DNA from 3 places in the Pectobacterium parvum genome. Region 1 is predicted to be linked to each of the others. Evidence: predicted binding sites of a transcription regulator. Region 1 holds the regulator's gene; each other region holds the start of a gene.
What was found. Region 1 encodes CRP, which controls carbon source genes, mostly activating them, when cyclic AMP is high. Its sites were predicted from a motif close to ATGTGANNNNNNTCACAT; they were not measured.
Positions count from the first base shown of each region.

Region 2: a site for CRP is predicted at 1,473-1,490, ahead of LOZ86_RS01200 (PTS mannitol transporter subunit IICBA). Genes of this name have one in related genera too.
Region 3: a site for CRP is predicted at 2,129-2,146, ahead of LOZ86_RS17825 (iron-containing alcohol dehydrogenase). Genes of this name have one in related genera too.

Region 1 is NZ_CP087392.1:703,289-706,570, reverse strand. It holds gene LOZ86_RS03110 (phosphoribulokinase) at 1-856, shown strand, start outside; gene LOZ86_RS03105 (OsmC family protein) at 970-1,377, opposite strand; gene crp (cAMP-activated global transcriptional regulator CRP) at 1,752-2,384, shown strand; gene argD (bifunctional acetylornithine/succinyldiaminopimelate transaminase) at 2,542-3,282, opposite strand, start outside.
Region 2 is NZ_CP087392.1:277,273-280,554, forward strand. It holds gene glyS (glycine--tRNA ligase subunit beta) at 1-223, shown strand, start outside; gene LOZ86_RS01195 (DUF3053 domain-containing protein) at 549-1,265, shown strand; gene LOZ86_RS01200 (PTS mannitol transporter subunit IICBA) at 1,702-3,282, shown strand, end outside.
Region 3 is NZ_CP087392.1:3,950,478-3,953,759, reverse strand. It holds gene LOZ86_RS17830 (dihydrodipicolinate synthase family protein) at 1-763, opposite strand, end outside; gene LOZ86_RS17825 (iron-containing alcohol dehydrogenase) at 832-1,968, opposite strand; gene dtnK (D-threonate kinase) at 2,205-3,282, shown strand, end outside.

The DNA of each region.
Region 1 (3,282 bases):
TCCGATTATTGCGGTTACCGGCTCCAGCGGAGCGGGAACCACGACAACCAGTCTGGCCTTCCGTAAGATTTTCCAGCAGTTTGATCTGCGCGCAGCCCAGTTGGAAGGCGATAGCTTTCACCGCTATACCCGCCCGGAAATGGATATGGCAATTCGTAAAGCGCGTGATTCAGGACGCCACATCAGCTACTTCGGCCCAGAAGCGAATGATTTCAGCCTGCTGGAACAGTCGTTTATTGAATATGGCCTGCACGGGCGTGGCCAGACGCGTAAATACCTTCATACCTACGATGAAGCCATTCCCTATAATCAGGTTCCTGGGACGTTCACGCCGTGGGAGCCGATGCCAGAACCCACCGATATCCTGTTCTATGAAGGATTGCACAGCGGCGTGGTCACCGAGCAAAACGACGTGGCACAGCATGTCGATTTGCTCGTCGGCGTGGTGCCGATCGTCAACCTGGAATGGATTCAAAAGCTGATTCGTGACGTTAATGAGCGCGGCCACTCGCGTGAAGCGGTGATGGATTCCGTCGTCCGCTCAATGGAAGACTACATCACCTATATCACGCCACAGTTCTCTCGCACACACATCAACTTCCAGCGCGTGCCCACCGTGGACACCTCCAACCCGTTCGCCGCCAAATCGATTCCCTCATTGGACGAAAGCTTCGTCGTGATTCATTTTCAGGGGTTGGATAATATTGATTACCCCTATCTGCTCGCTATGTTGCAGGGTTCCTTTATCTCCCACATCAACACGCTGGTCGTTACCGGTGGGAAGATGGGATTGGCGATGGAATTAATCATGGCACCGCTGGTGCAGCGGTTAATTGAAGGGAAAACGATCGAATAAGCATCGAGATACACGGGGCGACCACAGGGGTGAGGCCTCCCTACGGGAACCACCCCCTGTGTTTCCCCTAATAACAGGCTTAAGTGACCAGAATTAGTGCCCAGAGACAGGGATTATGCCAGCACTCTAATTTCGTGGCTGTGCGTCACCTCAACGGCTTTGCCCAGCATCAATGCTACTGAGCAGTATTTTTCTGCCGACAGTGCGACGGCTCGCTCGACAACTTTGTCGGTCAATCCTTTTCCCGTCACGATAAAATGCAGATTGATATGGGTGAATAAACGCGGCGCTTCTGACCGACGTTCTGACGTTAATTTCACTTCACAATCCGCTACATCGTTGCGGCTTTTTTGCAGAATCGACACCACATCAATCGCGCTGCATCCCCCTACGGACATCAACACCATTTCCATCGGACTCGGCGCTTTATCACCGGAATTGCCGTCCATCAATATCTGATGTCCTGATGCGGATTCGCCCAAAAACGTTAAGCCTTCAACCCATTTTACCCGTGCCTGCATGATGCCTCTCCACTAAAAATTTTTTGAAAATTTATACCGTTACTGTACAAAAACCAGCGTTAATCAGCGCTTTGTCATGCTGAAGCGAGACAACACAAGACACGTCCTTAAAGCTGTGTTAAAACGAAAATAGAATAGACCTTTTCTGGACAAACCCAGAAACGAAGAAGATGATGACCTGGCCAGACATACCCAGCCATTTTTACGGTGCGGCAAGGCAGCAACCGGAAAATAAAGGGTACAGAGGTTTCAGTATATTCCCTGACGTCATTCTGCCTAGACTGAATTTTATTTTTTTAGCAGTTAAACACGCCGTACAGGGAACTCTGACCCCTGTAATTTGCGCAGTGAATTACAACAGAGGATGATAGCGAATGGTTCTCGGCAAACCGCAAACAGATCCAACTCTCGAATGGTTCCTTTCCCATTGTCATATCCACAAGTATCCATCGAAGAGCACGCTGATTCACCAAGGTGAAAAAGCAGAAACGCTTTACTACATCGTGAAAGGCTCTGTCGCAGTGCTAATCAAAGATGAAGAAGGCAAGGAAATGATTCTCTCCTACCTCAATCAGGGCGATTTTATCGGCGAGCTCGGCCTGTTTGAAGAAGGTCAGGAACGCAGCGCCTGGGTTCGGGCAAAAACCGCCTGTGAAGTGGCTGAAATTTCCTATAAAAAATTCCGCCAACTCATCCAGGTTAACCCGGATATCCTCATGCGTCTGTCTGCACAAATGGCAAACAGACTTCAGGTTACCTCTGAAAAAGTCGGCAACCTCGCCTTCCTTGATGTGACTGGCCGTATTGCCCAAACCCTACTCAACCTGGCCAAACAACCTGATGCCATGACACATCCAGATGGCATGCAAATAAAAATTACCCGTCAGGAAATTGGGCAAATCGTTGGCTGCTCGCGTGAAACCGTGGGCCGCATTCTGAAAATGTTAGAAGACCAGAACCTGATCTCTGCACACGGTAAAACGATTGTCGTTTACGGCACTCGCTAAACCCCTGTCGCGGTACCCTACCAATAAAAAAAGCGTGAAGCCTTGGCCTCACGCTTTTTTTATGGCGAGCTTCCTGCTCGCCACCCTGCGGGTCGTCGCAAGCGACGTTGAAAAACGTTCCCTACGTTTTTTTATGGCTGATCTTTTGAGAGCATAATCAGTTTGCTGCGTTAACGACCTGCGCGACGGCTTTAGCGAATTTCGCCATCCCCTGCGCAATATCCTCTTCATCAATAATCAAAGATGGTACGAAGCGGATTACGTTCGGCCCAGCCATCAGCACCATAAGCCCCTGAGACGTTGCCGCAGCCAGAAACTCGCCCGCGCGACCATGCCATTGCGGTTTCAGTTCGGCACCCAGCAGCAGCCCCATACCGCGAACCTGCTCGAATATTCCGCACTGCTGATTGATTTTCTCAAGCTCACTAACAAAGCGATCGTGGCGATCCGCCACACCTGATAGCACTTCTGGTGTGTTAATAATATCCAGCGCAGCTTCCGCCACCGCACAGGCCAGCGGGTTGCCGCCATAAGTGGTGCCGTGTACCCCAACCGTCATGGCCGATGCGATCTCTTCCGTCGTCAGCATCGCGCTAATCGGGAAACCACCGCCCAATGCTTTAGCCGTTGTGAGGATATCTGGCGTAATGCCGTAGTGCATGTAGCTGAATAGTTTGCCAGTGCGCCCCATTCCGCTCTGCACTTCATCAAACACCAGCAGCGCCTTGTGCTGATCGCACAGATCGCGAACGCCTTGTAAAAACTCAGGCGTAGCGGGCGTAATCCCCCCTTCCCCCTGAATCGGCTCCAGTACAACCGCACAGGTGTGATCGTCCATCACCGCTTTAACAGCAGCCAGATCGTTGAAGGGAACATGAACAATATCGGCAGGCTTAGG
Region 2 (3,282 bases), 430 kb from region 1:
GCACCTTGTCGTGCTGCGCGACAAACTGACGCCGCTGTTCGCTGAAGGTCGCTATCAGGAAGCGCTGGTTGAGCTGGCCTCACTGCGTGAGCCTGTCGATGCGTTCTTCGATCAGGTGATGGTCATGGCGGAAGATGAGCAGGTTCGAGTGAACCGCCTGACGCTGCTGAGCCAACTGCGTGAGCTGTTCTTGCAGGTTGCAGATATTTCCGTCCTGCAATAACGACAATAGCGTTACGTAATCCCAACCCCCGAGTCGGTTCGCCCGTTCGGGGGTTATTTTTTTCCGCATTACAGATGTCCCCCCACCCCGTGGTTTCGATCCGTATCGACCAGCGACTCCGTTGGCAAAATCCGATGGTCGTCCCGTGTCTCTCGATGCTTAAACAATCGGTATTCGTTGTCAGACCTGGCCTTTTCCTGCACAGCCGGCCTGATTCGACTATGCTTATGTCGTAGAAAATCTTGTCATGGAAAATCCGTCGTCAGCGTGTTTTTGTCTGAGTAAAGCACGGCTGGCGGGGCAGTAAGCATAACAGGAGTAGGGAATGAGAAGGCTGATGACGTACCGTTCACGCTGGCTGTTGCCAGTTCTGGTTATTCTGGCGGCATTGCAGTTGGCTGCCTGTGGTGACAGCGAAGCCGATCAGCGGAAGGCATTCGTTGCGTTCCTGCAAAGCGTGCAGTCGCAGCAGGATGGGAAATTGCCGACACTGACGGAAGAGCAGAAGAAGAGTTTTGGCAATTTCACCAACGATTACGCGATTTTAACCACCTTTTCTCAGCAGTTTAATCAGGCGGTGTCCGGCAGTTTGACGCCGATGCTGGGGCAAATTTCCCGCATTCGCGTCCCTAAAGACTATCTGACGCAGCGTGACGACCTTCGCCAATCCATCGGGGCAATGAACCTGTTGAGCCAGCATGTGCAGGCGGCGAAAGTGCAGGCGGACAACACCCACCGGCTGCTAAAACAGCCCGAAGAGGTGCAGATACCCTATGAGCGGTTGTATGCACGCACGGTAATACAGCCCACCAATGCGCTGTTACCCGCCATTCCGAATGCGATTGCCTTCGCACAAAGCCTGATTCAGATCGGCGATTTCCTTCAGGCTCAGGGCGATCAGGCTGTGTTTAATGGCGCGTCTGTGCAATTCCGTACGCCGCAACAGGTGGCGCAATATAACAGCATGGTGGCAGCGCTACCTCTACAGCAGCAGAATTTAATGAATGCGCTCAGAGGAATAACTGGCGTGAATTATCCCTAACCGCATCGTGCTCCGGCACTTTAGCGATGCAATAGGGCAGAGAGCTATTCTGGGTAAGATGCGTGTGGCTGGTGAGAGGGTAAAAATAAATTGTGATTAACATCACATAAATAAAACAAATACATGCCTGTAAAGTGTGACTTGAATCACATATAAAGCGCGGTGTTTGTCTAAAAATCTGTTTAGTTTTTCATTTTTAACGATTTTTTGTGAAGTAAATCACCTATTTGTATCGTTGATGTAGGGTGGTTGTGTGATTTTTGTCACGTTACCGCCATGGAGTTGCGGTATGAAAACAGCGTGTTAGAGTCCGCGCTGCATACAGTAATAATGACGGAAGTCTTCTTGTGGTAATCGGTGCTTTTATTGCCACGCCGTCTCACGATAATTACCACGCGCTCTTATTGTTAGCGCGTTTCAATAGGGGTGTGTTTTTATGCTTTCACCAGATATTAAGATCAAAGTGCAAAACTTTGGTCGCTTCCTCAGCAATATGGTGATGCCCAACATTGGCGCATTTATCGCCTGGGGTATTATTACCGCGCTGTTTATCCCTACCGGCTGGTTCCCCAATGAAACGTTGGCGAAGCTCGTCGGTCCGATGATTACCTATTTGCTGCCATTGCTGATTGGTTATACCGGTGGACGTCTTGTATTCGGTGAGCGTGGTGGTGTGGTGGGTGCCATTACGACGAGGGGTGTGATCGTCGGGACGGATATCCCGATGTTCCTCGGCGCCATGATTGTGGGCCCGTTGGGCGGCTGGGCGATCAAGCGTTTTGACCACATGGTCGACGGTAAAATCAAAAGCGGCTTTGAAATGCTGGTCAACAACTTCTCTGCCGGTATCATCGGTATGTTGTTGGCCATCCTGTCATTTTTGGCAATTGGTCCGCTGGTTGAAGTCTTCTCTCAGGTGCTGGCTTCCGGCGTTAACCTGATGGTACAGAATAACCTGCTGCCGCTTACGTCCATCTTCGTTGAACCGGCGAAAATCCTGTTCCTGAACAACGCCATTAACCACGGTATCTTCTCACCGCTGGGCATTCAGCAGGCGACGGAAACCGGCAAATCTATTTTCTTCCTGATCGAAGCGAACCCAGGCCCGGGTATGGGCGTGCTGATGGCTTACATGTTCTTCGGTCGTGGTAACGCGAAAGAGTCAGCACCAGGTGCGGCGATTATCCACTTCCTGGGCGGGATTCACGAAATCTACTTCCCTTATGTGCTGATGAATCCGCGTCTGATTATTGCGGTGATTCTGGGTGGGATGACCGGCGTGTTTACGCTGAGCGTGCTGGGTGGCGGTTTGGTTTCTCCTGCGTCTCCAGGTTCCATTCTGGCGGTGCTGGCGATGACGCCAAAAGGCGCTTACTTCGCTAACCTCGCGGCCATCGCAGCGGCTTTCGCAGTGTCCTTCCTTGTGTCGGCGATTCTGCTGAAAAGCACCAAGCAAAAAGAAGAAGACCTGGGCGACGCAACGCGCCGCATGCAGGAAATGAAAGCGTCTTCTAAAGGCACGGCGACTAACGCTGGTGTCAGCGGTGATATGAGCACCGTGCGTAAAATCATCGTAGCGTGTGACGCCGGTCTGGGTTCCAGCGCGATGGGTGCGGGTGTGCTGCGTAAGAAGGTTCAGGATGCCGGGCTGGCCAACATTTCGGTGACTAACAGCGCGATCAATAGTCTGCCGGACGATGTCGATCTGGTGATTACGCACCGCGATCTGACCGAACGTGCGATGCGTCATGCGCCGCAGGCACAGCACATTTCTCTGACTAACTTCCTTGATAGCGGTCTGTATAGCGATCTGGTAGCACGTCTTACCGCAGCACAGGGTGCCGTGAAGTCTGAAGCCGTCGTGACGTCAGCACCTGCTGCTCTAGCCGACGCACAGACTAACCTGTTCCAACTGGGTGCAGGCAATGTGTTCCTGAATCAGCATGCGACAGACAAAGAGCAGGCAATCCGTTTCGCCGGTGAGCAACTGGTGAAAGGCGGCTATGTCGAGCCTGCG
Region 3 (3,282 bases), 1.5 Mb from region 1:
CCGGTGAGAACGCGATGGCGTACAGTGTCTTACGCAACTCGGCAACCTGTTCTTGTGCCTGACGGGAGCCTTCGATGTCACCCGCATTGAAGCGGTGCCAAATCTGGCTGATCGGTTCCGGTGCCACGTTAGCCAGCCCGGAAATACAGGCGGAGCAGCCGTCAACAAAGCCCTGGTGAATGAGCGAGTCTGGGCCATTCAGTACGTTAAAACCCTGTACACCTTTCACCGCTTGCACATAACCGCTCAGGCTTTCATAGCTGCCTGCGCTGTCTTTAATGCCGATGATGTTCGGGTGATCCGCCAGCGTGCGGACGGTTTCCGGCGCCAGCGTATTCCCCGTGCGTGCAGGAATGTTGTAGAGAAACACCGGCACAGTCAGCGCATCGGCGACGGCGGTGTAGTGGGCGATCAGTTCTTCTTGTTTGAGTGGGATGAAATAGGGGGTGATGACCGAAACGGCATCGACACCCAGCGCGGCGATGCGCTTGCCGAGCTTGATGGTTTCCCGCGTGGAGATTTCACCGATGTGGCCAACAACCGGCACTTTTCCGGCAACTTCATCAACGCAGGTTTCAGTGACGGCGACTTTCTCATCGGTGTGCAGCACGAAAAACTCACCGTTGGTGCCGTTACAAAAAATACCGTTGCCGTAGCGCATCTGGCGCTGAACCTGAAGACGCATAGCAGCGGGGTTAAATTCGCCCTGGTTATCAAACGGCGTGACGATGGCAGTTAGTACGCCGGTAATATTTTTACTCATTGTTCTTCCTCGTGACACGTAATCAAAAAGATGAAAAGTTAAAACCGTTCTACCTAAATCCGCGCGCTTTAAAACAGCGTCAGATAAACCTCACGGACGTCGTCGGCGCTGACCTGTGTCGGCACGTTTTTCATCAGGCGCTGAACCTGTAACGCGGCATCAACCAGGTACGGCAGGTGGTCTTTTTCGACGCCGAGCTGCTGTAAGGTGTTAGGCAGGTTGAGTCGTTTAACCAATTCGCTGAAGTAGGTCACCAGCGCCTGTGCTTTTTCCGCTGTACTGAGCGTCAGATCGGCATCCGGCAGCAGGTCATACGCCTGTGCGAATTTCTCCTGTGCGGCGTCCTGCACGAAACGCATGCAAGGGGCGAGCAGGATGGCGTTCGCCACGCCGTGCGGGATGTGGTACTTGCCGCCCAGCGGGTAAGACATGGCGTGAACCAAGTGCGTACCGGAGTGGGCAATGGCGGCACCGCCGTAGTAGGACGCCCACAGCATGTTCAGCTTGGCTTCCATGTTGCTCGGCTCGCGCACGGAGGTTTCGAGGTTGGCAAACAGCTTTTTCAGGCCAATCAGCGCGTAGTTGTCGCTGACCGGGTTGGCAATCGTCGAGGTGAAGCACTCGATCAGGTGGCAGAGCGCATCGATACCGGTTGAAGCAGCGATATGCGACGGCATGCTGATGGTCAGCTCCGGCACCAGTGCAACGTAGTCCGGCAGCATCACTGGCGTAATAATGCCGACTTTGGTCTCTTTTTCCGGGATTGCCAGAATGGCATTCGGTGTGGCTTCTGAGCCGGTTCCTGCGGTGGTCGGGATAAGCAGGGATGTCGTGCGGCGAGTCGGTTTCTCTCCTGCCAGCAGGCTATCCAGCGTGACGGTTTCATCGCCCGCGCACAGTACGGAAAGCAGTTTGGCGACGTCCAGTACGCTGCCGCCGCCCACGCCGATGACCAGATCGGTTTGGATTTGATTGAGTTGGCTCAATATCTGGGCAACGTCGTGCTGGCTTGGTTCGGCAGGAACATGATCAACCAACAGAACCTGCGGAACGGCTTGCTTAACTTGTGCGATCAGCGCCTGAACGTCAGGCAGCCCGACGATGTTTTTGTCGGTGACAAATAAAACGTGCTGTTTCGCTGCCAACAGGTGACTAATGTCCTGAAGTACCCGGTAACCGCTGAGGATAGTGCTATTGATGTTCATGCTTATTACCTTGCCTTTTCTCTTTCGCCAGAGCGTTATCGCTATGATGATAATGGTTGCGATGGTGATTGCTTTCAGTCAAATGACGTGGTTCTCATCACGTCTAAACGCCATTTGCCACATCGTGGTGATAATTTATAGGTGAAATTCCTTTTAAATAATTTGATATTGCTCACATATAATCAAATGTGATTCAATATAATCATTATCAGGTAATCATGAACCGGGGATGAAGTATGTCAAACGTGCAGCAATCAGCAGAACAGGTATTAGTGGTCGCTGATGACTTTACGGGTGCCAATGATGCGGGCGTCGGTTTGGCGCAGCAGGGCGCGCGGGTTAGCGTCGTATTTGACGTTAATAAACTGCATGCGGATTTACTGGGTGATGCGGTGGTGATCAACACCGATAGCCGTGCGGTGCGTGACGACGTGGCGTCTCAACGCACCGCCGAAGCGGTTGCAGCCTGGCAGGCAGCCGGTGGACAAGGCTGGATTATCAAGAAAATTGACTCGACGCTGCGTGGGAATCTGGGGGCGGAAATCGCTGCCGCACTGTCTGCGGCAGACGTGCCCGTCGCGCTGATTGCTGCGGCATCGCCGACGCTAGGGCGTGTGACCCGCAAAGGTGAAGTCTGGGTGAATGGCCGTCTGCTTACCGACACGGAATTTGCCAGCGATCCCAAAACGCCGGTGACCTCTGCTTCTATCGCTGCCCGTCTGGCAGAGCAAACCGCTTTACCCGTGGCGGAAATACACCTTGATGACGTCCGTCAGGCCAATTTAGCCCACCGTTTGCAGCAACTGGCGGACGAAGGCGTACGTCTGATTATTCTTGATACGGGCGAGCAGGGCGATCTGACACATATCGTTGATGCTGCCAGAACGTTGCCGTTTCGCCCTTTGCTGGTCGGCTCGGCGGGCCTGAGTGAAGCGCTGGCGAATGCGCAGAATTTTACGCGTAAGACAGAAAGGCCGCTGCTGGCTGTCGTCGGGTCGATGAGCGATATCGCTCAAAAACAGATTGCGGCCGTCAGGCTGCGCAGCGATGTCACGCTGGTTGAGATCGATATCAACGCACTCTTTTCAGCCGATTCATCCACCGTCATGGCATCCCAGTGTGAGGACGCAGTGAAGGCGCTGATGAAGGGTAATCACTGCATTATTCGACCCTGTCATAACGAAAATCAGCGCTTCGAGATCGACGCGCGGTGCCAGCAGCTTGGGCTCAGCCGACAGCAGCTTGGCGAAACGATCAGCCACTCTCTGGGGGAACTTACGCGCAATATTGTTCAGGCGCTAGACAGCCTGACTG